2 regions of the Ferrimonas sp. genome follow, and region 1 is predicted to be linked to the other one. Evidence: predicted binding sites of a transcription regulator. Region 1 holds the regulator's gene; the other holds the start of a gene.
What was found. The regulator ArgR, encoded in region 1, controls arginine synthesis, uptake and breakdown. The targets are predictions, from matches to a motif close to ANTGAATANNTATTCANT.
Positions count from the first base shown of each region.

Region 1 (15,101 bases):
ACTGGATTACACCGCCGAAGCGGACGAACTGGGCAAGAACATCGGCGATGACCTGGCCGAGGGCAAGCCTACCCTGCCCCTTATCTACACCATGGGTAAAGGCAGCGAAGAGGAGCGTCAGCTGATCCGCGCCGCCATCGAGAATGGCGGTACCGAGGAGATCGACCCCATCCTGGCAGCCCTCAACCATTGTGGCGCCCTGGAGTACACCATGGCGCGCGCCAACGAGGAAGCGGACAAGGCGATCGCCGCCCTGGCCCCTCTGCCGGCCAGCGACGCCAAGGTGGCCCTGGAGTCCCTGGCCCGCATCGCCGTGGACCGCCGCAGCTAACAGATCAATTGGTATAGGGCTGGCTCACGACCCCACGCGCCAGAGACAAAAAAGGCCCCGACTGGGGCCTTTTTAATCTCTGGCTGACGGCTTAGCCGTTCACAAAGGCCTCGCCCTTGTCGATGTCACCCACCAGGGTCTCCATCATGCCGTCCAGAGCCTTCTGTTCGAACTCGCTCAGGGCGCCATAGCTCTGCACCTCGGCCACACCCTCGCTGCCCAGCAGCACCGGTTGAGCGAAGAAGCGGCTGTGCTCGCCATTGCCTTCCACATAGGCGCACTCCACCACACCCTGCTCACCCTGCAGGGCGCGCACCAGGGAGGTGCCGAACCGGCAGGCCGCCTGGGCCATGGACAGGGTGGCACTGCCGCCACCGGCCTTGGCTTCCACCACCTCGGTGCCCGCATTCTGGATGCGGTGAGTCAGGGAGGCGATTTCCTCATCGGAGAAGGTCACGCCCTCAACCTGGGACAGCAGAGGCAGAATGGTCACGCCGCTGTGGCCGCCAATCACGTTGATCTTCACCTGCTCAGGGGCCAGGCCCTTGGCTTCGGCAATGAAGGTTTCGGAGCGGATCACGTCCAGGGTGGTGACACCGAACAGACGACGCTTGTCGTACACACCGGCGTTCTTCAACACCTCGGCGGCGATGGCCACTGTGGTGTTCACCGGGTTGGTGATCACGCCGATGCAGGCCTTAGGCGCCACTTCGGCCACCTTGCCCACCAGATTACGGATGATGCCGGCGTTCACGTTGAACAGGTCCGCACGATCCATGCCGGGCTTACGAGCCACACCGGCGGAGATCAGCACCACGTCGGCACCTTCCAGGGCAGGGGTAGGATCTTCACCCGCATAGCCCTTGGCGTTCACTGCGGTGGGGATATGGCTGATGTCCACGGCAACGCCTGGGGTTACCGGGGCGATGTCATACAGGGCCAGGTCGCTGCCCTTGGGCAGGTTCAGTTTCAACAAAAGAGCCAGAGCCTGGCCAATCCCGCCGGCCGCGCCGAGTACTGCTACTTTCATGGTGTTCTCCATCTATCCTTTGATGTGACATGGATCGCGTTTGAATGTCTGCGCTCACCATACCCAAACACGGGTTTAAAGGCAATTTTACCAATCTCTTATTGACCCTTAACCCGAGCTCTGCTCCACTGCCATTCCGGGCCTGTAGTTGCCTATCCAGAGGCAAAGAGGCAAAATATGAATAACCCTCTAGAAACAACGAGCTGCCAGAATGAAGTCGACCCGCAATCAGGATGAGCTAATCCGCGTTTTCAAATCCCTGCTGAAAGAGGAGCGTTTTGGCTCCCAGGGCGAGATCGTCAATGCCCTGCAGGCTGCCGGATTCAGCACCATCAACCAGTCCAAGGTGTCACGCATGCTGAGCAAGTTCGGCGCCGTCCGAACCCGCAACGCCAAGCAGGAGATGGTCTACTGCCTGCCCGCCGAACTGGGTGTGCCCACCGCCACCAGCCCACTGAAGAACCTGGTGCTGGACGTGGACCACAACGGTGCCATGATCGTGGTGAAGGCCAGCCCGGGCGCCGCCCAGCTGATCGCCCGCCTGCTGGACTCCATCGGCAAGCCCGAGGGGATCCTGGGCACCATCGCCGGTGACGACACCATCTTTATTGCCCCCACCAAGGCGGACAACATCGATAAGGCGCTGCAGACGGTCAAGGACCTGTTCAACTACAAGGGCTAGTGCTCTGTAGCCGAGACAAAGAAAGGCCCGCATTGTGCGGGCCTTTTTCATGGCTGTCTGTTTAGCCGATAGCGGACTCCATGAAGTCCAGGGAGGGGGCAAAGAACGCCGCACCGGTCACCGCCTGGGTAAAGTTCAGCAGGTGATCATAGTGGCCATGGCCATCGCCGTGGATCATCGATTTCAGCTGAGCCTCGAAGTGAACCGGGGTGCTGCAGCAGCTGATGAAGAACAGGCCCTGCTCCTTCATGGTGCCGTAAGGCATGCTCTGGCGCAGGATCTCCATGGACTTGCCCTGGTCGTCCTTGAGGTTGGTGCGCTTGATGTGGCAGGTCAGGGGCTTGTCCTGGCTGGCGTACTCGACGTTCTCCATCTTGGTACGGCCTATGGTGTCCTCCTGCTGCTTCAGGCTGATGCCGTTCCAGCGATCCATGTTGTGCTGATAACGCTGGATGTGGATGTAGCTGCCGCCACGGAAGGAGGTGTCCTCGTCCCCCACCAGGGCCACTTCACGACGGTGCACGCCCTGAGGGTTCTCGGTGCCGTCCACGAAGCCGGTCAGGTCCCGGTTGTCCAGGTAACGGAAGCTGCGCACCTCCTCCACCAGCTGTACCAGTCCCTTGAGGCGGTGACACACCTCCATGGCGGCCACATGGTTGATGTCCACCCGATCGGAGCGAATGTGGATAAACAGGTCCACCGGCTGCACCGGCGCCTTACGGTCATCCTGCTCGAAGCTGGGGAAGGGGCGCAGCTTGTCAGGACGGGCATCGGGGTAGAGGGTATCCCAGTAGTTGGCGCCCACGGCCACAAAGCCGTTAAAGGCACTGTCCGCGTTCTGATCCACCGAGGCCTGCAACCAGGTGGCGATCTCTGCCAGTACCCCTCTCAGGGCGGGCTCCGCCTGCTCCTCTGCGTTAAACAGCAGATACAACCCGTGAAGGTTGCCCTCTGCACATACCCCTGCTTGCTCCCGAGGCATAGCGCTCCCTGTGTCTGTGGTCATGGTGACTCCGAACTCCGATAACAATACAAAATACCCGGCGATCACCGACGGTGCAATCGCCGCCCATCAGTCTGCCCCATGGCAGGACCTGAGATCTTGCTCTGCCTCATGCCTTGAGTGAAAAAGGATGAATATCAGCCACTCATAAAAAAAGCGCCCTCCAAGGGAGGGCGCAACTGCAGTAGAGAGAGTTGTTGTTGTTTTTATGGAGTTCAGTTCGCTCCCTTGACGGTGACAAACTCAGGGTAGGCGTCGATGCCACAGTCCGCGATGTCCATACCGCGGTACTCCTCCTCTTCAGTGACCCGGATGCCCATGGTCTTCTTCAGCAGGTACCACACCGTCAGACTGGTGGTGAAGACCCAGGCGAAGATGATCAGTGCGCCCAGAGCCTGGGTGCCGAAGCTGGCGTCGCTGTTGGACAGGGGTACCGCCATCAGGCCGAACAGCCCGCAGACACCGTGTACCGAAATCGCTCCCACAGGATCGTCGATCTTCACCTTGTCCATGCCGACGATGGAGAACACCACCAGGCCACCGGACACCAGACCGATCACCGCGGCCAGGGCCAGAGAGGGCGACAGCGGGTCGGCAGTGATGGCCACCAGGCCAGCCAGGGCGCCGTTGAGGATCATGGTCAGATCCGCCTTGCCCCACATCAACTTGCACACAATCAGGGCCGCAATGGCACCGAAGGCGGCGGCGGAGTTGGTGTTGACGAAGATCTTGGCCACGGCGGTGGCGTTCTCGGCGTCAGACACCATCAGCTGAGAGCCACCGTTGAAGCCGAACCAGCCCAACCACAGGATGAAGGTCCCCAGGGTCGCCATCGGCATGTTGGAACCTGGGATGGGGTGCACGCTGCCATCGGCACCGTACTTGCCCTTTCGGGCGCCTAAGAGGAGCACCCCGGCGATTGCTGCTGCCGCACCGGCCATGTGTACGATGCCGGAACCGGCGAAGTCCACAAAGCCCAGCTCAGAAACAAAGCCACCCCCCCAGGTCCAATATCCCTCAACTGGATAGATGAAGCCGGTAAGGACAACAGCAAAAGCCAGAAATGCCCACAATTTCATACGTTCCGCCACGGCACCAGAGACGATGGACATGGCGGTCGCCACAAAGACCACCTGGAAGAAGAAGTCCGACTCCAGGGCATGGTCCGCGTCAGAAGCCTGAGTGCCAATCAACCCGCCCAGGCTGGGCAGCCAACCCGCTTCGACGTTGTCCACGTACATGATGTTGTAGCCCACCAGCAGGAACATGGCGCAGGCGATGGCGTAGAGGCAGATGTTCTTGGTGAGGATCTCGGTGGTGTTCTTGGAGCGGACCAGGCCCGCCTCCAACATGGCGAACCCTGCCGCCATCCACATCACCAGGGCGCCGGACATCAGGAAGTAAAAGGTGTCCAGGGCAAATCTCAGTTCAGACACCGTGGTGCCAAGTTTGGTTAACTCTTCCATCTCTCGTCCCCCTTAAATCGCTTCTGCGTCGAGTTCACCGGTACGAATCCGCACCGCCCGCTCGAGGTCATATACAAAGATTTTTCCGTCGCCGATCTTGCCGGTATGGGCCGCCTGGCTGATCACCTCAATCAGGTGGTCCACCTTGTCGGCCGCGGTGGCAATCTCCAGTTTCACCTTGGGCAGGAAGTCCACCTGGTATTCGGCACCGCGGTAGAGTTCGGTGTGGCCCTTCTGGCGGCCGAACCCCTTTACCTCGGTGACCGTCAGTCCATCCACCCCCAGGTCCGCAATCGCTTCCCGGACATCGTCCAGTTTGAACGGCTTGATAATGACGCTTACCAATTTCATCTTCCCAATCCCTCATCCAGTGCTGATGGCATAGCTATTTCAACTCCTGTGCCAAGTTTCATAGTTCTTTTAAATCATCAACTTAACCAAAACAGAGCAATTGAGACTGACTAAGCATGCACCATTAGGTGCACTTTTATTCTGGCTTCGCCCTGTTTTGGTGCACAAAAAATGCGCACAAAAAAGCCCCGCACCGGGCGGGGCTTGGATGAAGGGGTACCAACTATTCGGTCTTACCCGGGTAGTTCTTGTCCCACTCGGGCACCAGGGTCTTCTTAAAGGTCTCCTTGTCGGCACGGAGTTTGTCCATATCCAGCCCAACCACCGCCTGGGCCTTGGCCTTGGTGGAGATGTCCGGCACCTTCACCTCGGCAGTCACACCGTTCACCGCCAGGATACGGGCCAGCATGGCACGGGCTTCGGCACTGCGCTCCAGGGAGGTACCCAGTACCCGCATCGCCTCGGCCGGGTTATGAGCGTGCACTCCGTGAGACGCAATGGCGTAATCCCAACGCCACTGGGCATGGCGAATGGCGGTCAGGGCGTCCTTCATCTGCGCCTCGGTAGCGCCCGCATCCCAGGCTGCCTTGGCTTCGAAGTGGGCCTTGACCAACTGGTCTTCCGCCTGAATCTTCAGGTCGGTCACCATCTTCTTGTAGTCAGCCACCACCTTCTCCAGCTCCTCTTTGCCCTGCTCATGACACTTGCCACAGGTAAACTCGAAGCGGTCGAAGGGGTTGCCCACATTGTGGTCGGTGTACTTCTTACCCTCGGCATTGGTCACCCGAGGCATGTGGCAATCGGTACAGGAGACATTGTTGCGACCGTGAGGGCCGGTTCGGGCGGTCTCGAAACCGGGGTGCTGGGCCTTCAGCATCGGCGCCTTGGACACTCCATGGGTCCAGTCCTTGAACTCCAGGGCATCGTAGTAGGCCTCCATGTCCTCCACCGAGGTGCCGTTGTTCCAGGGGAAGGTCACCATGATGTCGGGCTTGGAGAAGTAGTACTCCACGTGGCACTGGGCACAGACCATGTTCTGACGGTCAGACTTGGAAGCGGACTCCCAGTCCATGCCGATGGCGGCAAAGCCACGCTCGGCGAAGGGCACCGACATTCTCAGCTTGCCCTTGTTGGTGTGGCAGTTACCACAACCGATCTCGTTGGTGATCTGGTCACCCCGCTTGGCCCACTTTCCGTGGAAATACTCCTTCTCACCCAGGGTATCGATCAGCCTGGGCACATCCGGACTCTTACAGGACCAGCAGGCCATGGGCATGGGCCCATCCTCTTTGCCCGTAGGGGCGCCGGTACGCAGGGTGTTGCGCAGGTCGGTGATGGTGTAGTGGTGCCCCCTGGCCTTGTTGTAATCCTTGGCGAAGCCGTAGCCCGCCCAGAGCACCACCAGCCTGGGGTCTTCGGCCAGCGCATCCACCAGCTCCTTACTCTCCTCGGTCTGCTGCCAACTGGCATGTTGTTTTTTGAATTTGGCGAATTTGCTGCTGTCCGCTTCGGTCACCTCTTTGGCGGAGGCCAAAGGTGCGACCAGACACAACAGTGCTGCAATGAGTTTCATCCTGTTCACGATTGCGCTCCATTATTGCTGTTTTAGATGGCAACCGAGGCGTATCGACCAGAGAGGCCGGAGTGACAAGCTCCGCTCAGTGTCGTTCGATTCCGGTGCAGAACCCTGGACCAACAACCGAACGCCTGACATGGCAACCGCCACCCCAGTCCAAACTCCTACCATCAGAGGCCTGCACGCCCTATGGCTGCCATCTAAGGATAGATAACCTGCCCGATTTCGCCTGTGAATCACTCACTTCTCTTGTCATTCACCTGAGCTTGGCGATAGGCTTGCAACAAACCTCAGCAACAGGGCCCGTCATGCACCGCAACAAAAGCCTATCCACCACAGTGTTGTCACTGATTGTCAGTGTGATTTTCATCTTTGGCGGTGTGGCGGTCTTCTCGGTGATCACCCTGATGTACAGCGTGGATGATGCCAAGGCGATCAACGCCTCCGGCTCCCTGCGGATGCGCTCCTATCAGTTGATCTTCCTGGCCAACGCCGGCAGCACTGTGGTGGATCGTAAGATTGCCGAGTTTGAGGAGATCCTCTACTCCGATGAGCTGAGCAAGGCACGCAGCTGGTACAACCCGGGCTCCACCCATCAGCAGTACGATCAGGTGATCGCCAGCTGGCACCAGATGAAACTCTATGCCCTCAACGGCAACTCTCGCGCCTATGTGAATGAGGTGCGCCAGTTTGTGGATGAGATCGACATGCTGGTGGACATGCTGGAAAGTCAGGCGGAGAAGAAGACCATGCTGCTGCTGGCCACCCAGTTGCTGGGACTGCTGACGGTGATGGCCATGGGCTTCCTGCTGATGCGGGCCGTGGGCGGGCGGGTGCTGCGCCCCCTGCATCAGTTGGAGGAGGCAGCCCTCTCCATCAGCCGGCGCAAGTTCGACCTGGACCTGCCTGACAGTGAATACCACGAGTTGCAGACCCTGAGTGACACCTTCAAGGAGACCGCCGTCGAGCTGGAAACCCTCTACAATAACCTGGAGCAACAGGTGGAGGAGAAGACCCGGGAGCTGGAACAGGCCAACGCCGGTCTGCTGCTCCTCTATCAGACCTCCCTATGGTTCCACCGGGATCGCCTGGGCTCAGACACCATGCAGCAGGCCCTGGAGCGTCTGCAGAGACACACAGGCGCCAATGGAGTCACCCTCACCATCGACGGTCGCAAAGACCTGACCATGACACTGGGGGATCCCAACCGCAACACCCCCATCTCCACCGCCGAGCCCCTGGTGTTTGAGGATGAGCGCCTGGGCACCCTGTCGCTGATTGGCCACGGCCCGTTGCCACCGCAGATGCTGCACAACTTCGCCATCATCGTCGCCCGTGCGGTGCTGCTCAACCGCGCCAGCCAGCAGCGGGAGCGGCTGACCCTGATGGAGGAGCGGGGCACCATTGCCCGGGAGCTGCACGACTCCATGGGCCAGGTGCTTGCCTACATGAAGATCCAGACCTCGCTGCTCAAGCGGGCCATCGCCGCCAACAACCAGGAATTGAGGGACCAGGCGATGGAGGAGATCGTCTCTGGCACCAACCAGGCCTACCAACAGTTGCGGGAACTGCTCTCCACCTTCCGCCTCACCATCTCCGAGCAGGATCTCAAGGCCAGCCTGGAACAGATGCTGGAACCGCTGGAGTCCAGGTCCGAGAGCAAGCTGGTGCTCAACTATCACCTCAACACCCCATCGCTCTCCCCCCAGCAGCATGTGCATCTGCTGCAGCTGAGCCGGGAGGCGGTACTCAATGCCATCAAACACTCCGGGGCGGACACCATCACCCTGAGTGCCCTCGCTCTGGAGGATGACCGTATCGAACTCAGTGTGTGCGATACGGGCATAGGTATCGAAAACGTGAAAGAGAGAGAAAACCATTTCGGAATTGGTATCATGCATGAACGTGCACGCAAGCTGGGTGGGGAACTGAAGTTCATCTCCAACCCCGGTGGCGGCCTGTGCGTGAAGGTAATATTCAGACCACAAGAGGACGATAAGCATGAGTAAGCCCTGGAGCGTGATGGTCGTGGATGACCATCCCCTGCTGCGACGAGGCATCTGTCAACTGCTGACCCTGGATGATCGCTACGACCTGTTTGCCGAAGTGGGCTCGGGCGTGGATGCCCTGGCGGCGGTGGCCGAGGATGAGCCTGACCTGATCCTGCTGGATCTGAATATGAAGGGGATGTCGGGCCTGGATACCCTCAATGCGCTGCGCCAGGAGGAGGTCACCAGCCACATCGTCATCCTGACCGTGTCTGACGCCGCCGAGGATGTGCGCACCCTGATCCAGGCCGGAGCCGACGGCTACCTGCTCAAGGACAGCGAGCCTGAGCAAATTCTGAACCAGGTTGAGCAGGTGATCACCGGTAAGCAGGTGATCACCGAGCGTCTGCAATCCTACCTGCAGAGCTCAGGGGATGAGGATGACAGCTGGTGGCAGGAACTCACCCCCAGGGAACAGGAGATCGCCCGGTTGATTGCCGAGGGGATGAGCAACAAACTGTTGGCGGAGAAGCTGTTCATCAGTGAAGGCACCGTCAAGGTGCACGTAAAGAACCTGCTGAGAAAGACCGATTGCCGCTCCCGGGTTGAGCTGGCAGTAAAGGTATTGCAGAAGTAATCCTGCCTTGGGGCTTACCTGACCGGCAGGCCCTAACGCCCCAGAAACCTATGCCAGCTCTCCAGCAGCTGGCACAGGTCCTCCAGGCCACAGCAGGATTCACTCTCCTGATCGTAGAGCTCCACATCCGGATCCAGCTCCTGATCCTGCTCCATGCCCAGGGCATTGTGGCTCAGCATCACCTCACCCTGCTCCAGGATCAGGGTCCACTCCCCCAGGCCGAAGCGCCGCTCCGCCAGCCCGTTGGCCTGACGCAACTGACCCAGAAGCTGGTCGACCAACTCACGCCGGCCCAACTCTTCCGTCAGCAACTGGCCAAAGGCCTCGTGGCCCATGGACAGCCTTGCCTCCCGCTCTCCGGTGAGGCCGTGTTTGAACTCATATTCCATATCAGGGTCTTATCAAAAGTATCGCGAACTAAAGTGTAACTCAGGGTACCGAGGGCCGCAGTCCAATCCCTGCGCATCCACACATGAAACCCGAGGGGCATTCCTCTATGATAGTGAGTCATCTCTTATTGAGCACAGCAGTATGTCCCTAACCGAACAAAGAATCAGCGAGCTGGAAACCAAGGTGGCGTTCCAGGAGGAGACCATCGACAGCCTCAACCAGACCGTGGTGGAACTGAACCAGCGGTTGGATCTGATGCAGCGCCAGGTCAAACAGCTGGCTGACAAGATGATGGCCACCGGCCCCAGCCAGATCGCAACCCAGGCGGAAGAGACCCCACCACCCCATTACTGATATGAGCCAGACCACCCCCTCCCCAGACTCTCTCACCATCGCCCTGCTGGGCGAAGCGGTGTTGCGCCAGCACGCCGGTGCCGTCCAGCTGCCGGATCCTCAGGTATCCCAGTTGGCCGAGGGGATGCGCCGGAAGATGGACGATCAGGGAGGCGTTGGCATCGCCGCGCCCCAGGTGCACCACAGCCTGGCGCTGATGATCATCGCCTCACGCCCCAACGCCCGTTACCCAGACGCGCCGCAGATGGAGCCCCTGGTGATGGCCAATCCCCGCATCGAAGCTCAGTCCACCGAGCAGGAGATGGGGTGGGAGGGGTGCCTGTCGGTACCCGGTATCCGCGGACGGGTCTGTCGTCCTCTGTGGGTTGAGGTGAGCTTCGATGACCTCTGTGGACAGCGACACCACACTCGCCTGAAGGGGTTTGTGGCGCGGATTTTCTGCCACGAATTTGATCACCTGTGCGGCCTCACCTTCCTCGACCGGGTCGAGGACAACCGCGACCTGATGGCCACCGAGGTGTGGCTCAGGGAGGGGCAGTCATGATCAAACCCTTTGCCCTGGTTGCCCTCGCCAGCCTGACGCTGTCTGGCTGCGCCTCCAATTCGCTGTTCCTGCCCTACCCGGCGCAGATGGGCGAGGTGAAAGCCCAGCTGGACAACGGCAAAGGCCAGGCACTGAAACCCCTGGAGGCCGGGCTGCAGGGGCAGGACCGGCTGCTGTACGCCCAGGAGGCAGGGCGGGTCGCCCAACTGCAGGGCAACTTCGACGCCAGCCGCCGCTACTTTGAACAGGCCTTGAGCCAATACGACCAGCGTGACTGGAAGGCCCTGGTCAGCCTGAGCGACCTCAGCAGCCAGGCCGCCGGCGCCACCATCTCCGACAACCTGATCCCCTACCGGGGCCAGGCCTATGAGCGGGTGCTGGTTCACCAGTATCAGTCTCTCAACTACCTGCTCAGTGGTGACCTCACCGGCGCCACCGTGGAAGCGCGGCGGGCCGATCAGGCCCAGACCCTGGCACTGAGGGCGTACGAGGACAGGGACGAGATAAAGACCCTGCGCAGTGCCGGACTCAACCGTGAGCTGGCCAAGCTGGACTCTCTGGGAGGCAACGCCACCAACTCCTTCATCAACAGCTACACCCTGTATCAGAACGCCATTCTGTTTGAAGCCCAGGGAGAGGACAACGACGCCCTTATCGACCTGCGCAAGGCGCTGCAGGCCTACCCGGACAACAGCCTGCTCGGGGCCGAGTATGTACGCCTCTCCTGTGAACTGGATATTGACTGCGACGGCGCCCGCCGCCAGTTTGGTGCGCCAGCGGAGATGGCCCCGGGCCAGGGCCGGGTGGTGGTGCTGTTGGAAACCGGCTATGTGCCGGCCAGGGAGTCGGTCACCATCCCCTTCACCATCGACGGCTACTATCAGCAGGTCTCCCTGCCCACCTACCGGGGCTTGCCTGCACCCAGCTCAAGGGTCAAGCTGAGCCTGAAGGGATCAGAGTCCTACCAGGGGGAAGCCCAGCTTATCGGTGAGATCGACACCCTGGCGGTGCGGGCCCTGCAGGAGCAGTATCCCGCCATCGTCCTGCGCCAGGCCCTGAGGGTGGCCGCCAAGGCGGGCACCAATGAGTGGGCGGAAAAGAAGGGCGGTGACGTTGGCGCCATCGCCATGCAGATTTTCAATGCCCTGACGGAGCAGGCGGACCGGCGAAGCTGGCTGACCCTGCCCCGCCAGGCGTGGATGTGGCCCAAGGCGGTCACTCCCGGCCAGTATCAGCTGGCCATCGACGGTACCCCGCAGCCGGTGGAAGTCAAAGCGGGACGAACCACCCTGGTCTGGGCGGTGAAGACCGGCCCGGGGATCCGGATGCACTCAGTGATTTTGTAAGAGGAAGACCCAAGATGAAAAGCGTAAAACTGATCGTGGCCATTGCGGCCATCGCCCTGCTCGGCGGCTGTCAGTCCAAGGTGGAGTACCGGGATGCCACAGAAACCGAAACCGTCACCGTAGATTTTGGCTCTTCGGATCTGCAATCCGTGGCCGCCAAGATGGTGGACTCCATGCTGACCACCCCGTCGGTGATCCGACTCACCGGCGACAGCCGCCCCGTGGTGTTCGTTGACAAGATCAAGAACAAAACCTCGGAGCACATCGATACCGAGTCCATCACCGACACCATCAGCACCCGACTGCTGCGCAGTGGCCAGTTCCGCTTCGTCGACATGACCAAGGTGGAATCGGTTCGCAAACAGCTGGACTTCCAGAACAACGGCGGCCTGGTGAACCCTGCGACCGCCATCCAGTTCGGTCGCCAGATCGGTGCCCAGTACATGCTGTATGGCAACCTCTCCAGCATCGTCAAACAGGACGGCTCCACCAAGGATGTCTACTACAAGATGACCATGCGCCTGATGGATCTTGAGAGTGGTCTGATCGAATGGGCGGACGAGAAAGAGATCCGCAAGCAGAAGAACCGCTCCTTCCTGGGACTCTAAAACCAGAGCCCCAGTTCAGGTTTATTCCGGGGTAAACACCCCGATGATCTGACCGGCGCCTGCCTGCTTCTGGGCAGGCGCTTCAGCCTGACGCTGCTGATGGCCGCACTCCACGCACTCCATCACCTCCACCCCGTTCTCGGCGAACAGCATGATGCTGTCCATCGCCTGACACTCTGGGCAGCTGGCCCCGGCAATGAACCGCTTCTTACGGGTTGCTTCCATGATCAATTTTCTCCTTTGGCCTGTGGTACACTTCGGCCACTTCCTATCTGAATACCGAATCCATGATAACGCTAAATCAGGTGCAACTCATCCGCGGCGCCAAGCGGCTGCTGGATAACACCTCACTCACCATCTATCCCGGCCACAAGGTGGCCCTGGTGGGGGCCAACGGCTGTGGCAAGTCCAGCCTGCTGGCCATGCTCACCGGTCAGGTCAGCCCGGATGCGGGGGACCTGAATCTGCCCAAGGGGTGGCGGATGGCCACCGTGGATCAGGAAACTCCGGCCCTGACGGTCAGTGCCCTGGACTACGTCCTGGACGGTGACCGCCACTTTCGTGCCCTGGAGCAGGAGCTGGGCCGTGCCCAGGAATCCGGCGAGGGCAAGGCGATCGCCGCCGCCCATGATGCCTTCGAGGCCTATCATGGCTACCAGGTGCCCGCCCGGGCTGCCGAGCTGCTGGACGGCCTGGGGTTTGATCAGAGCGCCCAGGGGCAATCGGTAAAGAGCTTCTCCGGTGGCTGGCGCATGCGCCTCAACCTGGCCCGGGCCCTGCTGGTCCCCTCAGACCTGCTGCTGCTGGATGAGCCCACCAACCACCTGGATCTGGACACCCTGATCTGGCTGGAAGGATGGCTCAAGCGCTACCCGGGCACCCTGATCCTCATCAGCCACGACCGCGACTTTCTGGATCAGGTTGCCGGCGAGGTGGTGCACATCGAGCACCAGAAGCTGAACCACTACAAGGGCAACTACAGCCAGTTTGAGCGCCAGCGCGCCGAGCAACTGGCCCAGCAACAGGCCCAGTTCGAGAAGCAGCAGCGTCAGCGGGCCCATATGCAATCCTTCGTGGATCGCTTCCGCTACAAGGCCAGTAAGGCCCGTCAGGCCCAGAGCCGGCTCAAGGCGTTGGAAAAGCTCACCGAACTGGCGCCGCTGCACGCCCAGAACAGCTTCAACATAAGCTTTCGCGAGCCCCAGGCCCTGCCCAATCCGCTGATCCAGATGGACCAGGTACAGGGTGGATACGGCGACAAGACGGTGCTGGAGCAGATCAAACTCAACCTGGTGCCCGGCAGCCGCATCGGCCTGCTGGGGCGCAACGGCGCCGGTAAGTCCACCCTGATCAAACTGCTGGCCGGGGAGCTCAAGCCCATGAGCGGTGAACTGGCCCCCAATCCGGCCCTGCAGATCGGCTACTTTGCCCAGCATCAGCTGGAGACCCTGCACCCACAGCAGAGCCCGCTGCAGCACCTGACCCTGATCGCCCCGGACGCCACCGAACAGCAGCTCAGGGACTACCTGGGCGGATACGGCTTCAGCGGCGACAAAGCCAAGGAGCCGGTGGCCCCCTTCTCCGGCGGGGAGAAAGCGCGTCTGGTGCTGGCCCTACTGATCTGGCAGCGCCCCAACCTGCTGCTGCTGGATGAACCCACCAACCACCTGGACCTGGAGCTGAGGGAAGCCCTGACCCTGGCCCTGCAACAGTTCGATGGCGCCATGGTGGTGGTCTCCCACGATCGCCACCTGCTCCGAGCCACCTGCAGTGAGTTCTATCTGGTGGACGGCGGCCGGGTGAAGGACTTCGAAGGGGACCTGGAGGATTACCACCAGTGGCTGATCCAGCAGGCCCGAACCAGCGAAACCGAGGAGACGGGCCCCTCCCAGTCAGAACAGAAGCGAAACCGCAAGCGCCTGGAAGCGGAACTTCGCCAAAAGCTGTCCCCCCTCAAAAAAATCGAAACTGACATCGATAAACGGATGTCAAAGTTGCACACTCGTTTGAACACCATTGAAGAGTCCCTGTCAGACAGTCGCCTCTACACGGATGAGTGCAAATCAGAGCTGAATGGCCTGCTGATGGAACGAGGCGAACTGCAATCCCAGCTTGAAGAGTTTGAGCTGGAGTGGTTGGATATCCAGGAGCAGATGGAAACCATTCGGGACGCCGCGAAGGAGCAATAAAAGATGATCAGTCACGAGAACCTGTGGCAGTTCGGCGACAAAATCTGGCAACAGGAACAAGCCCGCCAGATCTGTTTGCTGATGCAGGATCAGTACCGCATCGACCCCAACCTGCTGCTATTGGCCATCCTGATGGAGCATGAGCATATGTTCCTGGATGGCGCGCGCTTTACCACGCTGCGCAAGGCCAAGGACGAGTGGGAAGATCGCATGGTTGGCCCCTATCGCCAGCTGCGTAAGCTGGCCAAAACCAGCCTGCCGGAAGACAGCTATCGCCAGATGCTGGAGGTGGAACTGGTGATGGAGAAGCGCAGCCAGCGACTGATGGTCAAAGCCCTGCAACACCTCAAGGTGGAGCAGGAGGGAGACAACCTCACCGCTTGCCTGCAGGCCCACGATCTCAATCCCGGGGACCTGCCCTCTGAGCTTCTGGGTCAATTGTCGGAACTGTTCGACCTGGCCAGCCAGATGATCAACCAGCCCCAGTTGCGGGCGGTGCAGTAACCCAGGACCACAGAGTCACAAAGGGCCCCTTGGGGCCCTTTCTCTTTCCCTTTCCCCAAAGGGAGAAGTTCCGCTACTCTAAATCCTCATACCCACGGACAT
Region 1 is NZ_JBLXDO010000016.1:54,348-69,448, forward strand. Features, by position in the region: gene ispB (octaprenyl diphosphate synthase) at 1-331, shown strand, start outside; gene mdh (malate dehydrogenase) at 423-1,361, opposite strand; gene argR (transcriptional regulator ArgR) at 1,573-2,043, shown strand; gene ACN0RV_RS14075 (Dyp-type peroxidase) at 2,105-3,049, opposite strand; gene ACN0RV_RS14080 (ammonium transporter) at 3,262-4,512, opposite strand; gene glnK (P-II family nitrogen regulator) at 4,525-4,863, opposite strand; gene nrfA (ammonia-forming cytochrome c nitrite reductase) at 5,087-6,436, opposite strand; gene narQ (nitrate/nitrite two-component system sensor histidine kinase NarQ) at 6,748-8,448, shown strand; gene ACN0RV_RS14100 (response regulator) at 8,441-9,064, shown strand; gene ACN0RV_RS14105 (YacL family protein) at 9,097-9,453, opposite strand; gene ACN0RV_RS14110 (SlyX family protein) at 9,596-9,808, shown strand; gene def (peptide deformylase) at 9,810-10,352, shown strand; gene ACN0RV_RS14120 (COG3014 family protein) at 10,349-11,698, shown strand; gene lpoB (penicillin-binding protein activator LpoB) at 11,713-12,306, shown strand; gene ACN0RV_RS14130 (YheV family putative zinc ribbon protein) at 12,328-12,531, opposite strand; gene ACN0RV_RS14135 (ATP-binding cassette domain-containing protein) at 12,594-14,495, shown strand; gene ACN0RV_RS14140 (TIGR02444 family protein) at 14,499-14,999, shown strand.

Region 2 (15,101 bases), on a different contig from region 1:
ATCCGTGAAGTGATAGGTCACCGCACTCCTCAGGCGTGAGCCTTATGCTCTGACAAGGCCCTGACCATACGGTCCAGGGCCTGCTCCAGGGTCTGCGCCGGACAGGCAAAGTTAAGCCTGACAAACCCCGGCGCCCCAAACTCGCTGCCACAGGACAACCCCACCCCAAACTGGGTAAACACCTTGGACGGCTCCTCCTCCCATCCCAGACCCCGGCAATCGATCCAGGCCAGGTAGGTGGCTTCCGGGCGCATCAGGCTGACCCCCTCGATGTTGGCCAGACGGGACTCGATGCGCGCCCAGTTCTCTCCCAGATAGGTGGTCAGCTCCTCCAGCCAGGGGGCGCAGCGATCAAACGCCGCTTCCATGGCCACGGCCGCCAATACGTTGTGGGTGGCACACCGGCCGGCCAGGGTACCCTTGAGACGACGGCGAAGCTCACCCTGCTTCACCAGGGCAAACGCGATGGGCAGCCCCGCCAGGTTAAAGCTCTTGCCGGCGGAGATCAGGGTGATCACCGCGTCCTCTTCGGAGGCCAGCTCAGACAGAGAGTGGTGGCGGTGACCGGGCAGAATCAGGTCGCCATGGATCTCGTCGCTCACCAGCAACAGCCGGTGACGTCGGGCAAGCGCCAGCAGCGCCTTCAGCTCAGACCGACGCCAAATGGTGCCGCCCGGGTTATGGGGGTTACACAGGATCAGAGCCTGCATCCCCTCCTTAGCCGCCTGCTCAATCTGATCCAGAGGCATCTGGTAACGCCCCCCATCCACCGCCATCTCGAAGGCCCGCCCGGTGATCCCCAGGTTCTGGGCCACCTGACGGATGGGGGGATAGATGGGAGAGAAGAAGCCGATATCGGAGCATTCCATCGCTTCGATGGCAAAGTTGAGACCAGGCACCACCGCAGGCAGGGTCACCAGCTGGGACGGGGTCGCCGCCACCTGCCAGCGCTCATCCAGCCAGCGACACAGGGTCTGCTTGGTGCTCTGGGACAGCACCCCATAGCCGAAGATGTCGTGCTCCAGTCTCTGCTTCAGCGCCTGGGTCACCTCACTGGGAATGGCGAAGTCCATGTCCGCCACCCACAGGGGCAGCACATCCGCATCCTGATACTTTTGCCACTTGAGGCTGTCGCTTCGACGCCTGTCGATCAATCTTTCGAAACTCATGGGCCTCTTTGCTCTCCCGATACACGACTTTTCCACATACTCGCCCTATAATGCCGACAAACTCAATCAGATACAGCGTTCTTAATGAGATTGAACTTCAAAACCTTCCTGAAAGGGATGGCCATGGGCGCCGCCGATGTGGTGCCTGGCGTCTCCGGCGGCACCATCGCCTTTATCACCGGCATCTATGATCTGCTGCTGGAGAGCATTCGCCGCATCAACCCCAAGCTGATCGGGATGATTCGCCGTGACGGCTTCAAGGCGGCCTGGACTCACGTCAATGCCCCCTTTCTGATCACCCTGATGGCGGGCATAGGCCTCTCCATTGCCAGCCTGGCCAAGGTGATCTCCTATCTGCTCACCGACCACCCCATCGCCATCTGGAGCTTCTTCTTTGGACTGATTCTGGTGTCGATTCTCCATATCGGCAAGCAGATCGGCCGCTGGGGCCCCACCCAGGTGATCTCCCTGGCGGTGGGCATTGGCCTGGCCTGGTTTATCTCCGTGGCTAGCCCACTGGCCCTGGACCCCACGCCGGTAAACATCCTGCTCGGTGGCATGATTGCCATCTGCGCCATGATCCTGCCTGGTATCTCCGGCAGCTTTATCCTGCTGTTGCTTGGACTCTACGGCCCGGTACTGGGCGCGGTGAACGAACGCGACCTGGTGATCATCGCCATCTTCCTGAGCGGCACCGTCTTGGGGATCCTGAGCTTCTCCCATGTGCTCTCCTTCCTGCTGCGCAAGTTCCATACCCAGACACTGGCGTTTCTCACCGGCCTGCTGATCGGCACCCTGGGCAAGATCTGGCCCTGGAAGCAGACCCTCACCTGGCGCACCAACTCCAAGGGTGATCAGGTGCCGCTGCTGCAGGAGAATCTGCTGCCCAGCCAGTTTGAACAGATCACCGGGGAATCCAACCAACTGCTGATGGCCCTGGCCTGTGCCGTAATCGGTTTTGTCCTGGTGCTGGTGCTGGAGAAGATGGGCGAACACAGAGCCTGACACAGCACAGTTCAGACAAAAAAGCCCGGGTTCCTCCCGGGCTTTTTTAATACGCCATAACAACCGCAGAGATCAGCTCTGCAGCGTAGCTGGATCAAGAAACTCCTCATCCACCTCCAGTCCTTTGCAGGGGCGAAGCACGGCGGTGGTCCAAGGGTTGAGATGAGCCTCGGCTAGATCCTTAAGCTCAATCCACTCCTGGCGGCCCTTGTGGAGGGCGGTAATGCCCGCTTCATAGAGGCACACCGGGTGATCCGCCGGATACCAACGCCTGAGTTTGTCCACCAGCCTCTGACGCTCCTCTTTCTGGCTGCGCTGGATGGTGGTGAAGGTGGTGTCACCGGCAATGGAGACCTGCCACAGCACCAGATGGCACTGCAACATGGGCTCGAGCTTGTAGAACAGAAACTGACTGGCCTCCACATGGCAGATCCCCGGCTCAGCGGGGTCCAGGTTCAGGTCGGCATAGATGCAGGCATCGGCGCCGATGCCCGGATGCATGGTGACCGGCAGGGCCAGCTCCTGCAGCTGCTCAATGCAGAACTTGGGTACCACGGCAAACACGCGGGGATGCCCATAGAGGGCCATCACCACCCTCTCACCGGCAGCCACGGCGCTGACCACTTCATCGGCCATGGCATGGTACGCCCTTGGCCTGTCTTCCTGCTCGGTATAGTGGCGGTGCAGTGAGTGGTTGTTGGGGTTGAGCTGATCCATGTACTCCTGTGCCACCGGGTGAGTGACATGATGGAATACCCTGTCGGCACTGCGGATCAGGCTCTCTGTGAACATGGTGGTGTGGCGGGGAATGCTGATCCCCAGCCCCACAATTTCTAAACGTCCCTGTTTCATCTTTTAGCTTCCTTCAAATACAAACACTTGGTTGCCGCCTCCTTGACGGCCCTCATCCAAGGCCTTATCGGCCTTGAGAACCAGCTCATTCAGATCGCGCTGGCGACTGTAGCCGCACACCCCCAGGGTGGCGGTGATGCCCCGACTGAGATCCATCTCATCGGTCGGCAATGATTCAATAAGGGAGCGAATCTGCTCTGCCAGCGTCACCGCGGCAGGGCGCGACATATCAGGCAGAAGCAGGGCAATCTGATTACCTCCGGTACGCCCCAGTATGGCGGACTCCGGCTTTATCGCCTTGAGTTCGGCGGACACCCGTTGCAACACCCCATCCCCCACGCTGTAGCCATGCTCCAGGTTGAGGGATCTGAGCTCATCAATTCTCAGCAGAATGACTGACGCCGGAGTGGCCGGGTCGAGACCGGCGCTGCGGCGCTCGGCGCTCTGCAGCCAGAACCAGCGGCTGAACAGCCCGGTAAGGCCATCAAAATGGGCAAGATCCTTATACAACTTGCGGCTGCGGCCCATGCGACGATTCACCAGGGCCATGCCCACAATGCCAAAGGCGATGGCGGCGCTGACGGCAATAAACCCCTTGCTGCGGGCCCGCTCCTGCTCCAGCTCTGCCTCATGGGCCTTCTGCAACGCCTGGGCCTCTTTCACCTGGGCCTGGTGCTGCAATGAATCCATCTGAATCTTCTGAACCGCCAGAGTGATGTTATTGTTCTTCTCAGCCGCTTCCTGCTGCGCCTTCAGCGCCTTGCTGTAGTGCTTGGCCGCCTGCTCGAACCGTCCCAGAGCCAGATCCACCTCCGCCTGCAGAGACTCGAAATTCTCCTGCATCGCCGGGGTCTGGGTGCCGCTGAAGCGCCCGAAGAACTCCTCAATCACCTGTTGTGCCTCCTGGTAGCGCTCCAGGGTCACCAGTACCTTACCCTTGTTGTAAAACAGGGCACCCAGGTTGAGCTCGATATTGCCCTTGATCTGCATCTCCCAGGCTCGATTCAAAAGAGTCAGCGCCCGCTCATTATTGCCGATCTCCATATCGGCCTGGGCCTGCTGAATCAGGGCGGCAATCACCATGTAAATGTTATCGAGATTCAGGCAAACCTCATTGGCCTGGGCGTGGGCCCGCTCAATCTCCTCCCGATTTCCCCGCATCTGATGAATGTTGAGTACCACCATGGTGTTCAGACAATCGAAAGAGGGATCCCCCTGATAGGTTGCCTTGGCCCGCTCCGCATAAAACAGCGCCTGCTCAGGATCGCCAATGCTGATGTAGACATTGGCCACGGACATAAGGATGTCGGCCTTGCGCTGATCGTTCTCTACCTTATCCAAGTATTTCAGCGCTTTAAGATAGAGCCCAAAGGCCTCCACCTCCTCCATCAGGTGATGGGAAGCGATGGCCTGCAGCTTGAGGTTATACACCAGCTCACCATAGAGCCCCAGCTCTTCGGCACACTCTGCGGCACGCTTGGCGCGGCGAAGCCCGTTGTGATTCTCACCCAAGCCAAGATGGCTTAAAGCCGCCAACTGCAGGGTTTTGCACAATTGATGTGGTTTCAGATAGTTGAAGCGTTCGAGCAGTTTTTCCGCCTGCTTCAGCGCCAGGGTTGGCTGCTGGCGGGACATCTGTTCCAGCTCCACTATTTTCGCCTCGGTGGAGCCGGGCACGGGGGGTGCTACTGCCTCTTCAGCAATAGCCAGGGTTGACAGGAAAAGGGTCAGAACAAGAGAAATAAGCTGCAATGGCATGGTCCACTCACTGGAACAGAATATTGGGGGAGCAACTCCCCCAATAAAATCGCTTAGGTCAGCCCTGTTTACCGGCACCCATGGAGGGCAGAGTAATCCAGGTTACCCAGGTGGTAGAGAAAGGAATGGTCTTGTCGTCATCCCCGTCTTCGCTCAGCTGAAGAATCTGGTCACGGCTCTCCTGGTCGAGCTTCAGCTCGTCGCATACCAGTCCAGGAGAAACAGAAAAACGCTCGGCCAGATCCGCGTCCAGCCCCAGCTTAATCAGTAGCTTCTGTGCTTCATTAGTCATCACACTCTCCTTGTGCAATCAGGATAAGGGTAGGTTTATCGGAATCACTTCATCGAATTTATTGAAATAAATCAATCCGATTTGCCACCGAACCCAGATAGATTCACTAGCCACTCCGAATCTTGGATGCTAGCAGGAGAGTACAGGTGCCACAACCGCTAAGTTGTAACATCTGTCAAAAAAAATCAGGGTTTTTCAGCCATTTCTGGAACCAGCAACTGAGGGTCCAGACGCTGACCAAACCAATTGATGCGCCAGTCCAGGTGCGGGCCGGTGACACGCCCGGTGGCACCCACTTCAGCCACCTCCTGCCCCTGACGAACCTCATCCCCAGGCTTCACCAAAAGGCGGGACAGATGCAGGAAGGAGGAGGAGACACCATAGCCATGATCGATGATCAGGGTGCCGCCGGAGTAGAACATGTCTGGCACTGCCAGGGTGATGACGCCATCCGCCGGCGCTACCACCCGGGTTCCGGTGGGCGCCGCCACGTCCACGCCAAAATGGGGGCGCTTGGGCACTCCGTTGTAGACCCGCTGGCTGCCATAAACGCCGGTGATGGGACCGGAGAGCGGCCAGATAAAGGTCTGTTGCCAATCCACTCGGTCGGAGTCTACCGCCCTGGCCTTCTTCACCTGGGCACTGTCCTGACGGGCGCGGGCAATATCCTCCGGCTTAGGCTCCATGATGCGCTTGGCGATCCCTTCGATTCGCTGAATACGATAGGTGCGCTCAGTCAGGGTGAGGGGATACTCGGTGGCTTCGCCACTGGCTGACGTCACCACCACCTGGTGCTCCAGTTCGGCATCCCGACCGAAGCCAAACACCAGGTTACCCTCGGCATCGGCTCGAACAGGCTGACCATTCAAGGTGACCTGGCTGCCCGGCTCCACCTTGGCCCGAACCAGAGAGCCCTGGGTCAGGGGATCCCTCAATTCCAGGGCTGACGCATAAGAAAGAGTAAAAAGAGAAAAGAAAACAAGGCTCAAACTGCGGAACATGTCACATCCTTATAGGCGAAGGTAGATCCAATCCGCTATTATAGGCGGCGTCTGTACCCAAACAAGAGCATAAGAGCGGCCCATGAGTATCACACTGATTAAACGCGCCACCCTGCTGAACGAAGGGATCCGTCAACAGGGCGATCTGCTGATCGCCGACGGTCGCATCCAGAAAATTGCCCCGGAGATCGACGCGCCAGAAGGTGCACAGATCGTCGACGCGGAAGGCAAACTGCTTATCCCCGGCATGATTGATGACCAGGTTCATTTCCGTGAGCCGGGTCTGACCCATAAGGGCAATATCCTCTCGGAGTCCCGTGCTGCGGTGGCCGGTGGCATCACCAGCTTCATGGAGATGCCCAATGTAAACCCCCAGACCACCAATGCCGACGCCCTGGAAGCCAAGTACACCCGCGCTGCGGAGGTTTCCGTGGCCAACTACGCCTTCTACCTGGGCGCCACCAACGACAACCTGGAAGACATTCGCAACCTGGATCCCCAGGCGGCCTGCGGCATCAAGATCTTCATGGGTGCCTCCACCGGCAACATGCTGGTGGACAATCGCGACACCCTGGAAGCGATCTTCGCCAGTGCCAAGGTGCCCGTGGTCACCCACTGCGAAGACACACCGATGATCGACGCAAATGAGGACGCCGCCCGGGCCAAGTATGGGGAAGCGGTGCCCATGAAGCTTCACGGCGAGATTCGCTCCCGAGAAGCCTGCATCAAGTCCACCAAGATGGCCATTGAACTGGCTAAGGCCCACGGCACCCGCCTGCACGTGCTGCATATCACCACCGCAGACGAGTTGGCCCTGTTTGAAGCCCATAAGAGCCTGGACAGCCTGGCAACGGCCAACATCACCGCCGAGGCCTGTGTCCATCACCTGTTCTTCAGCGACAAGGATTACGACACCCTGGGTGCCCAGATTAAGTGCAACCCCTCGGTGAAGACCGAGCGTGACCGCCAGGCACTGCTGGATGCGGTCAAACGGGACGTCATCGATGTCATCGCCACCGACCACGCCCCTCACACCTGGGAAGAGAAGCAGAACACCTATTTCAAGGCGCCATCCGGCGTGCCCCTGGTGCAACATGCCCTGCTCTCCCTGCTGGAGCATGTCCATGATGGTGTGCTGAGTCTGGAGTCCGTGGTTCAAAAGACCAGTCACGCGGTGGCCGAGCGCTTCAACCTGAAGGAGCGAGGCTATCTACGTGAAGGCTACCACGCAGACTTGGTACTGATTGATCTTGAGAAACCCTATCCGGTAAGCAAGGACAACCTGCTCTACAAGTGCCAATGGAGTCCATTCGAGGGCTATACCTTCCGCTCCACCATTGCCGCCACCTGGGTCGGCGGCATCATGGCCTATGACGGACAGGAGGTGATCTCCGAGCCGGTAGGTCAGAGGCTGAGCTTCGACCGATAGTACCAATTGCAGTTGGTATGAATACAAAAACGCCGGGCAATGCCCGGCGTTTCTTCTGATGTCATCAGGGTTCAGAGCTTGAGTCCGGCTTCCATCCCCTTCTTATCCGCAACCGCCCGAGGCGCATCTTCGTGGTGCCACATACCGCTTTCTGGGTAGGGTTTGAGCTCAGCCCGACCCGCGGTGTGTCTCAGCTGCTGTTGCAGTTCGGTCCAAACCTGCTTGGAATGCGGGGTCAGGCGGAAGTGATACTCATACTCCGGATGACGGAACATCAGGATGCCTTTCAGGGCGGGGAGATAGCTCTTGGACGCGTACTCCATGGAGAGAACCACCTGTTGCTCCTCACCCATCTCATCGGTATAGGTCACCGTTGAGACCACAGGGCCCGCCAGATGTTTACCTACGGGTACCTTGAAGCAAAGCTCGAAATCATCGGCACTTACCCCTTCCACAACCCGATGGGCATCCAGAGTCTGCGGAACATAGGGCGCAGACGCGCAACCGGTCAGAGCCAGCACAAAGGCTAAAACAATTGTTCTCATGGCTCCCCTCCCTTAATCGACCAGATAGTATTCAACTGTGGACACCACTCTAACTTTTTTACGGTGTGGTGTAGTTGAATCCCGGTCACGAATTGAGAAAATCCCCTGCTGGGCACGGCGAATTTTGCCCAGTTTGCTTTGCGAGTCCTCTGCAAAGCGCTGGGCAACCTCGCGAGCATTACGGGTTGCCTGCTCAATCATGGCGGGTTTGAGATCGTTCAGACCGGTAAACAGGAACTCGGTGCGGGCGTTGTAGTCCTGGGATGAGAGGTTCACCCCCTGTTTGGCCAGAGTAAACAGTTGCTGACGCGCCCCCAGAACCAGGTCAACCTTGTCGGTGTAGATGGTCAGGGTCATGCTGCCGCTGTATCTCAGTGGCGAGCTCTCAGGGCCGTAACTCTGTGCCAGCTTGTCGGTGACATTGGGTGTGCTCAGGGTGAGCTCCTCGTCACTGAACCCCTGCAGTAACAGGAACGCCCTGACCTGCTCGGCCTGACGCTCCAAAGCGTCGTAGACCTCAGACAGATCATTGTCTGCGGCTGAAAACTTCACTGGCCAGATGGCAATGTTGGCCGGCACCTCCTGTTCCGCCAGCCCTTTCACCACCACGGTGCGATCCAATAACTTAAACTGTTGTATCCCTTGACTTAAAATGGCCGCTGCTAGGGCCATAGCTACCGCAAGAGAGATGCCTAGGATCAATGAGGATCGATTGGACATCCCTAGCCTCCAAAGTAAGTAGTATTAATAATTGTAATAAGTTTTGGTTTAATACGCCGACTTTCGCCTGACAGCGGGCAAGAAAGAACAGCTAAACCGGCACGCATTTTTCTGTGGTTTGTGTCATTCAACCTGCGCGTCCGTTACACACCTTACCAAAGCGACCCTTGGGTGCAAAAACAAAAAAAGCCGATGTTTCCACCGGCTTTTTCCTAAAGACTGCTGTTAAAACACCAGATGTGCCATGCCTGCAATCACCGGCAGAGACACCAGGGTACGGAGCAGGAAGATAACAAACAGCTCGAAGACGTTGATAGGAATGCGGCTACCCAACAGCAGGGCGCCAACCTCTGACATGTAGATAAGCTGAGTCACCGACATGGCTGCAATCACGAAGCGGGTCATCTCGTTGTCAATGCCGGCAGCGATGATGGAGGGGATAAACATATCCGCAAAACCGACCACCATGGTCTCAGACGCTTCCTGAGCAAAGGGGATCTGCAGCATCTCCAGCAGAGGGACAAAGGGCGCGCCCATCCAGGCAAACAGCGGGGTGTACTCCGCAATAACCAGGCCCAGGGTACCAACGGCCATCACCACAGGCAGGATACCAAACACCATGTCCACGGCGTTCTTGATCCCCTCTTTCACCACATTCAGAGGGTTTTCGATGCGATCGGCGGTCTTCAGCGCGTTCAGGTAGCCGTAGGAGAGGACACTGTGACCCTGAGGGATCATCTCGGCGTCAGCAGCACGGGTACTGCCATCGATCAGCAGATCCTTTTTGCGACTCAGTGGAGGCAAACGGGGCACGATGATGGCCACTACAATGCCCGCCACACAGATGGTGGCGTAGAAGGGCACGAACAGGTGCTCCAGTTTTACCTGAGCAATCACCACCAGAGAGAAACTGATGGACACCGCAGAGAAGGTGGTACCGATCACCGCCGCTTCCCGCTGGGTGTAGAACCGGTCTTCATACTGTTTGCTGGACATCAGAATGCCCACAGAACCATCCCCAAGCCAGGAGGCCAGACAGTCGATGGCTGAACGGCCAGGCAGATTGAATACCGGACGCATGATCTTGGTCAGCAGGGTACCGATGAGCTCCAGCAGGCCAAAGTGGGTCAGCAGAGGCAGCAGCAGGCCGGCGAAGATGAATACCGCAAACAGGGTAGGCAGCAGATCACCGAAGACGAAGCTGCCGGTATCACCGCTGATGATCATCTCAGGGCCGGTTTTGGTCACCACCATGGCCACGAAGATGGCGCCAGCCAGGCGAGTGATAAACCACAGTGGGCTGACATTGAGCAGGCTGTTGAGGAAACCGTTGCCGGTGACAAACTTGGGCTTGAACAGCTTCACCACAGTGGTGGCCAGGCCCATCAGGATCACCACGGCAGCGACCACGTTGGGCAGTGCATCGCCAATCACCGCTTTCAGGCCGTTAGCCAGAATAGCGATAGGAATGGTCAGTCCCTCTTCGTAGATCACCGGGGTCATAAAGAGCAGTACCCCCAACAGGGAGGGCAGCAAGAACAGCATCAGGTTTCTGCTGGTTTTCACCTGACTGTCGTCAGTTGCGTGCTTATGCATGTGTGTTGCCTTGTATTTTTTTTCTGATGTACACCGGCTGTCGTTCCCAACCGGCTCACCTGGAATTGAGGTTCGCCTATGCGATTGCTGCGCAGGTTAGCCGATGCCAACCACATTGTAAAATATAAATTCTGGCTTTATGCATAAATATGAGCACAAAAAGCCAATTAAGGGACGAATTGAATATAAATTCGCTTTTTGGGCAAACGGTTACCGATCTGAGTTTTTACATCCCAGAAACAAAAAGGGCCCCATCTTAACGACGAGGCCCTTTTTATGCGATCAGGCTCACGCTTTCAAGCGTCTTTGCAACTGGTCCAACAAATTTGGCGGTACGCCTTTGATGGTGATGGTGTCATTCACCTGGTCCCACACCACCCTTTCGCCCAGATGGTGGGCATCGAAGGAGACAGAAACGCCACCGCCGGTTCCTGAGAATTTCTTCAGCTGACGCAGAGTGCTCTGATCGCCGGGGAAGGTCTCCTCCAGATCGTACTCTCCGGCTGAGGTAAACTGGTAAAACTCCTCAGCCCCACGATCAGCAAACTCATCGGCGATGTCCTGAAGCTGAACTTCGCCTCCGGAGCTTATTTGGGTCTTGCAGTAATCGAACACGGCATCACGGCACTGCTGGCGCTCATCGGCGTCCAGGTCGGTGGTCGCTACATAGTCTTCCAGCGCCTGAACCAGTTCCTTGTTCTGATTCTTGGCGTTCACCCCTTCCACACATCCCATAAAGTCCAGGAAGAAGTCGGCGACTTTGCGCCCTGCCCGCCCCTTGATGAAGGAGATGTACTTCTTGGAGGATGGGTCGGCACGCCACTCGCTGAGATCGATGCGTGCCGCCAGCTGCAGATTGGAGAGATCCAGATGTTCACTGCCGTGTACCTCCATCTCCTGTGATACAGACACACTGGGCTTGGGCGACATCAGTGCCACGAACAGATAATCACAGGCGATGTGGTTGTAGGACGCCAGCAGCAGATAGCCCCCCTGGGCGAAATCGTACTTTCCCAGCTCCGCTTCAAGCAGCTTGCCCGCCTGGCCACTGAACTCCACGAAGCCCAGGTTGCCGGTATGCCACTGTGTCAGGGCCTCCGAAAACGCCTCATTGGCTTCGCCATCGCCTTCAGGTACGCCAAAGTAGCCATATCCTTTGCCCGCCTTAGCGGTGTAGAGACGATGCAACTCACCGAGCAGCTCGTCCAGGGCGTCGGACTGCTCCAGAGGCTGCGGACGCAGCTTACAACGCAGCTGGCCCTCACCGTCCCTCTGCACTGCATGCAGAATCGCCTGATCAATCTTAATCATCTTGTTCCTGGTGTTAGTGGTTCACGCACAGATCGGCTATTATACTGCGCCTTTGAATCAACATAACAGGAAAAGCCATGGCTATTCTGTCCAAATACAGCAATGACCAAGTGGAAAAGTTGCTGAACGAGCTGCTGCTGGTACTGGAAAAAAACCAGACCCCTACCGATCTGGCCCTGATGGTGCTGGGCAACTGCGCCACCGACATCATCAACCGTGATGTGGCTCCCGGCGCACGCAAGCGTCTGGCCGAGCAGTTTGGTCAGGCTCTGCTGGCGTCCGTAGACAGCCGCCACGACGCCTGATGCCTAAGAGGTGTCCCACCCAGTGGGCCACCTCTCTCCCTTTAGGGGTCTATCCTCCAAAACAGGCAGGATTTACACCACTTTACTGGTATAGCGTCTTGTTTCCGCTTAGGATATGAGCTCCTAATAAGGAATACTGCCACATCCATGCACGCAACCGATCTGCAAAGGGACAAAGTCTCCCGTCTGGTAACCTGGGGTCACTGGTTTGCCTTTATTAATGGCCTGCTGGCCGCCATCATCGCAGTTCGCTATGTGAAGCTGCTCGGCTGGCCGGATACCCTGCTTGCCCAATTCTATTCAGTGATCACCCTGGTGGGTCACTTCTCGTTTGTCAGCTTCCTGCTCTACCTGCTGTTTCTGTTTCCCATCAGCCTGATACTGCCCTACTCAAAAATATTGAGGGGCTATGCGGCGATCATGGCCACCCTGGCCCATATGGTGCTGGTGTACGACATCCTGGTGTTCGACCACTACCGGTTGCACCTCAACCCCTTTGTGTTCGATATCTCCTTCGCCGATCTGCCGAAGCTGATCAGTAACCCCTGGCTGCTGGTGGCCCCGGCGGCCATGCTGGCGCTGCAACTGTTGCTGGCCAATGGACTGTGGAAGCGAATCGAACGACTGGCGCGACGCTCCTGGGGCGGCAAGATTGCCACAGTGATGATCAGCCTGTTCCTGGGCAGCCACCTGCTGCACATCTGGGCCGACGCCAATGTCTACCAACCCATAGTCCAGCAGGATGAGATGCTGCCGCTTCACTACCCGGCGACCGCACGCAGCTTTATGGCCAGCCGCGGTATCGTGGATGAGGAAACTCTGGCGGAGCGGGAAACCTCGGCTCAACCCACCAAGCAGCTGACCTACCCCACCAAGCCGATGCAGTGTGTCGCCACCCCAGCCCAGCCCGTGTTGCTGGTCACCGTCGACGCCCTGCGCCGGGATATGATCACGCCCGAGACCATGCCCTTCCTCAGCGAGTGGGCTCAAGGCACCCATGTTTTCAAGAACCACTACAGTGGTTCCAACGAGGCTGGCCAGGGACTCAGGAGCCTGTTGTACGGCCTGTTGCCCGCCTATGAGGCCTCACTGCTGGCCGACCAGAAGTCTCCGGTCCTGACCACAGAGCTGGCCGCCAAGGGTTACAGTCTGGTGGCAGTGGGTGTGGCCGGGTCCCAGCTGGAACCCTCCACCCAGCTGGCCCTGCAAAGCTTTACCCTGAAGCAGGAGCAGCCGTTTGACTCTGCGGCACAGCGCGATGTTCAGACAACGGATCAGGCCCTGAAGCTGCTCCAGCCCGACGACAACAAGCTGGCATTGCTGGTCCAGTACCACGCGCCATCGGTGTACAGCACCCCTGTGGGCTACGTAGGCCTGCCTACGGTGAAACCAGAGCTGGACATCAACGAAGCTCAGGCGGTGCTGTTCAATCAATACCGCAGCTCGCTGAAGTTCTTGGACGGTCAGCTGGCGCGACTGCTGAGCAAGGTGAACAGCAACACCCTGGTGGTGGTGACGGGCAACAACGGCCAGGAGTTTACCAGCCTGCACAACACGCTCAGCCGCAACTTCTCCGATGCCACCACGGGCGTTCCACTGATGATCCGCTGGCCCGGGGATGTGGGCAAGCAAATCAGCTACCCCACCAGCCACTACGCGCTGGCGCCGACCCTGCTGACCAACCTGCTGGGCTGTGGCAACAACCCCGGAGAGTACAGCCTGGGCGACTCCCTGTACGCCCCCTCCACCCTCGACTTCCTGGTGGCGGGCAATCGACGCTATGTGGCCATCAAGACCAAGGACTCCACCACGGTGATCGACAAGCACGGCGACTACCGGGTGTACGACAATGGTCACCACCGCATCCGCGATGCCAAGCTGGACGCTCCCACTCTGCTTAAGGTGATGGGAGAGAATCGCCGACTGTTTGCCAACTGATCCCCAAAAACAGAAAGCCCCGCAAAAGCGGGGCTTTTTTATGTCCGGTCGTCGCAACGCAGCCGAGTTTATACCAATGAATAACCGAATGCTCACCGGGGAATTGCTCGGCTAATATAGCGGTGCGATTTGACGCAGATACTAAGGCTTGTGGAACAGGAATGAGCGCGCCATTGCGTGTTCCATGCCCCCTACTCCCCGATTGGGGTTTGTTGTTGTTGTTCCGGGAGTCACTATGTCCAAGAGAGATAACCAGTCCTTCGTAGACTGGGCCGCCGTGGCCTTTGCCGCTATTGCCCCTGCCGCCGTTTTAAGCCTGCTGGCCGCGGTAAACTGAATATCCCCCGGCCATGGAAGGCCAGCAGCGAAGCGGTCCACAGACCGCTTCGCTGTTTCTTTTACACCACAAGGGCGTCACTGCTCTCCAGCAGATTGAGAAACTCATCGGTATCCTTAACCGACAGCTCAATGTTGAAGGCCTGTGCCAACGCCTCCACCGACGGGTTCACGTCCTCATCGGCGTCGATCAGCCCCCTCATCTGCTCACTGATGGCCATGAAGGCCAGCTTGTCCTGAGCCAGCTTGGTCACTGCGGTCGCTTCGAAGGCGTCGGTGTTGAGCTTGATCTGCGCCACCCTATGCTCAAAGATCTCCGCCACCCGCTTGGAGCGCAGCTCTGCCTTGGTGGAGAAGATGTCGGCCTGGTCCAGCAGATACACCACCAGCACCGAAGCCACCCCACTTAAAGTGCTCAGGGCGATGTCCTTGATGAAACCCTTGGGCAGCGCCGACAGAATGCTGGCCTCGAAGTAGTAGACAACAAAACCTGCCGCCGTGGCGGCAAACAGTTTGACGATGGCATCGGCCTTCTGGGCCCGGCTCATGGCCGAGTCGGGCTGCATCAGGATCTTGCCGGCCCCCACCAGGGCGGAGAAGCCCTCGGAGATCACCTTCATCACCGTCTTGAACATGCCGGTGACCAAGCCCAGCACCCCTTCAATCAGGATCTTGAAGAGGTTGCTGAGAAAATCTTTCGCCCCCTGCAGCAGGGTGGGCAGCACTTCCCGCTTCAGATACCGCATCAGCCTGGCCATACGCAGCTTCAGGCCCTCCAGAGCGGTGGCAGCCCCTACCCCTTCGGCAAAGCCATGTCGCACCGCATCCATCAGCTCATGGAGCA
Region 2 is NZ_JBLXDO010000021.1:4,633-19,733, reverse strand. Features, by position in the region: gene ACN0RV_RS15790 (VOC family protein) at 1-39, shown strand, start outside; gene ACN0RV_RS15785 (MalY/PatB family protein) at 30-1,169, opposite strand; gene ACN0RV_RS15780 (DUF368 domain-containing protein) at 1,254-2,174, shown strand; gene ACN0RV_RS15775 (SAM-dependent methyltransferase) at 2,247-3,026, opposite strand; gene ACN0RV_RS15770 (diguanylate cyclase domain-containing protein) at 3,030-4,676, opposite strand; gene ACN0RV_RS15765 (hypothetical protein) at 4,843-5,076, opposite strand; gene ACN0RV_RS15760 (M23 family metallopeptidase) at 5,262-6,077, opposite strand; gene ACN0RV_RS15755 (dihydroorotase) at 6,160-7,506, shown strand; gene ACN0RV_RS15750 (hypothetical protein) at 7,578-8,051, opposite strand; gene ACN0RV_RS15745 (SIMPL domain-containing protein) at 8,064-8,771, opposite strand; gene ACN0RV_RS15740 (YjiH family protein) at 8,997-10,367, opposite strand; gene yejK (nucleoid-associated protein YejK) at 10,656-11,678, opposite strand; gene ACN0RV_RS15730 (DUF1414 domain-containing protein) at 11,756-11,983, shown strand; gene ACN0RV_RS15725 (DUF3413 domain-containing protein) at 12,131-13,921, shown strand; gene ACN0RV_RS15720 (hypothetical protein) at 14,320-15,101, opposite strand, start outside.
Region 2: ACN0RV_RS15740 (YjiH family protein) is a predicted target of ArgR. The motif match lies at 10,546-10,563, and genes of this name have one in related genera.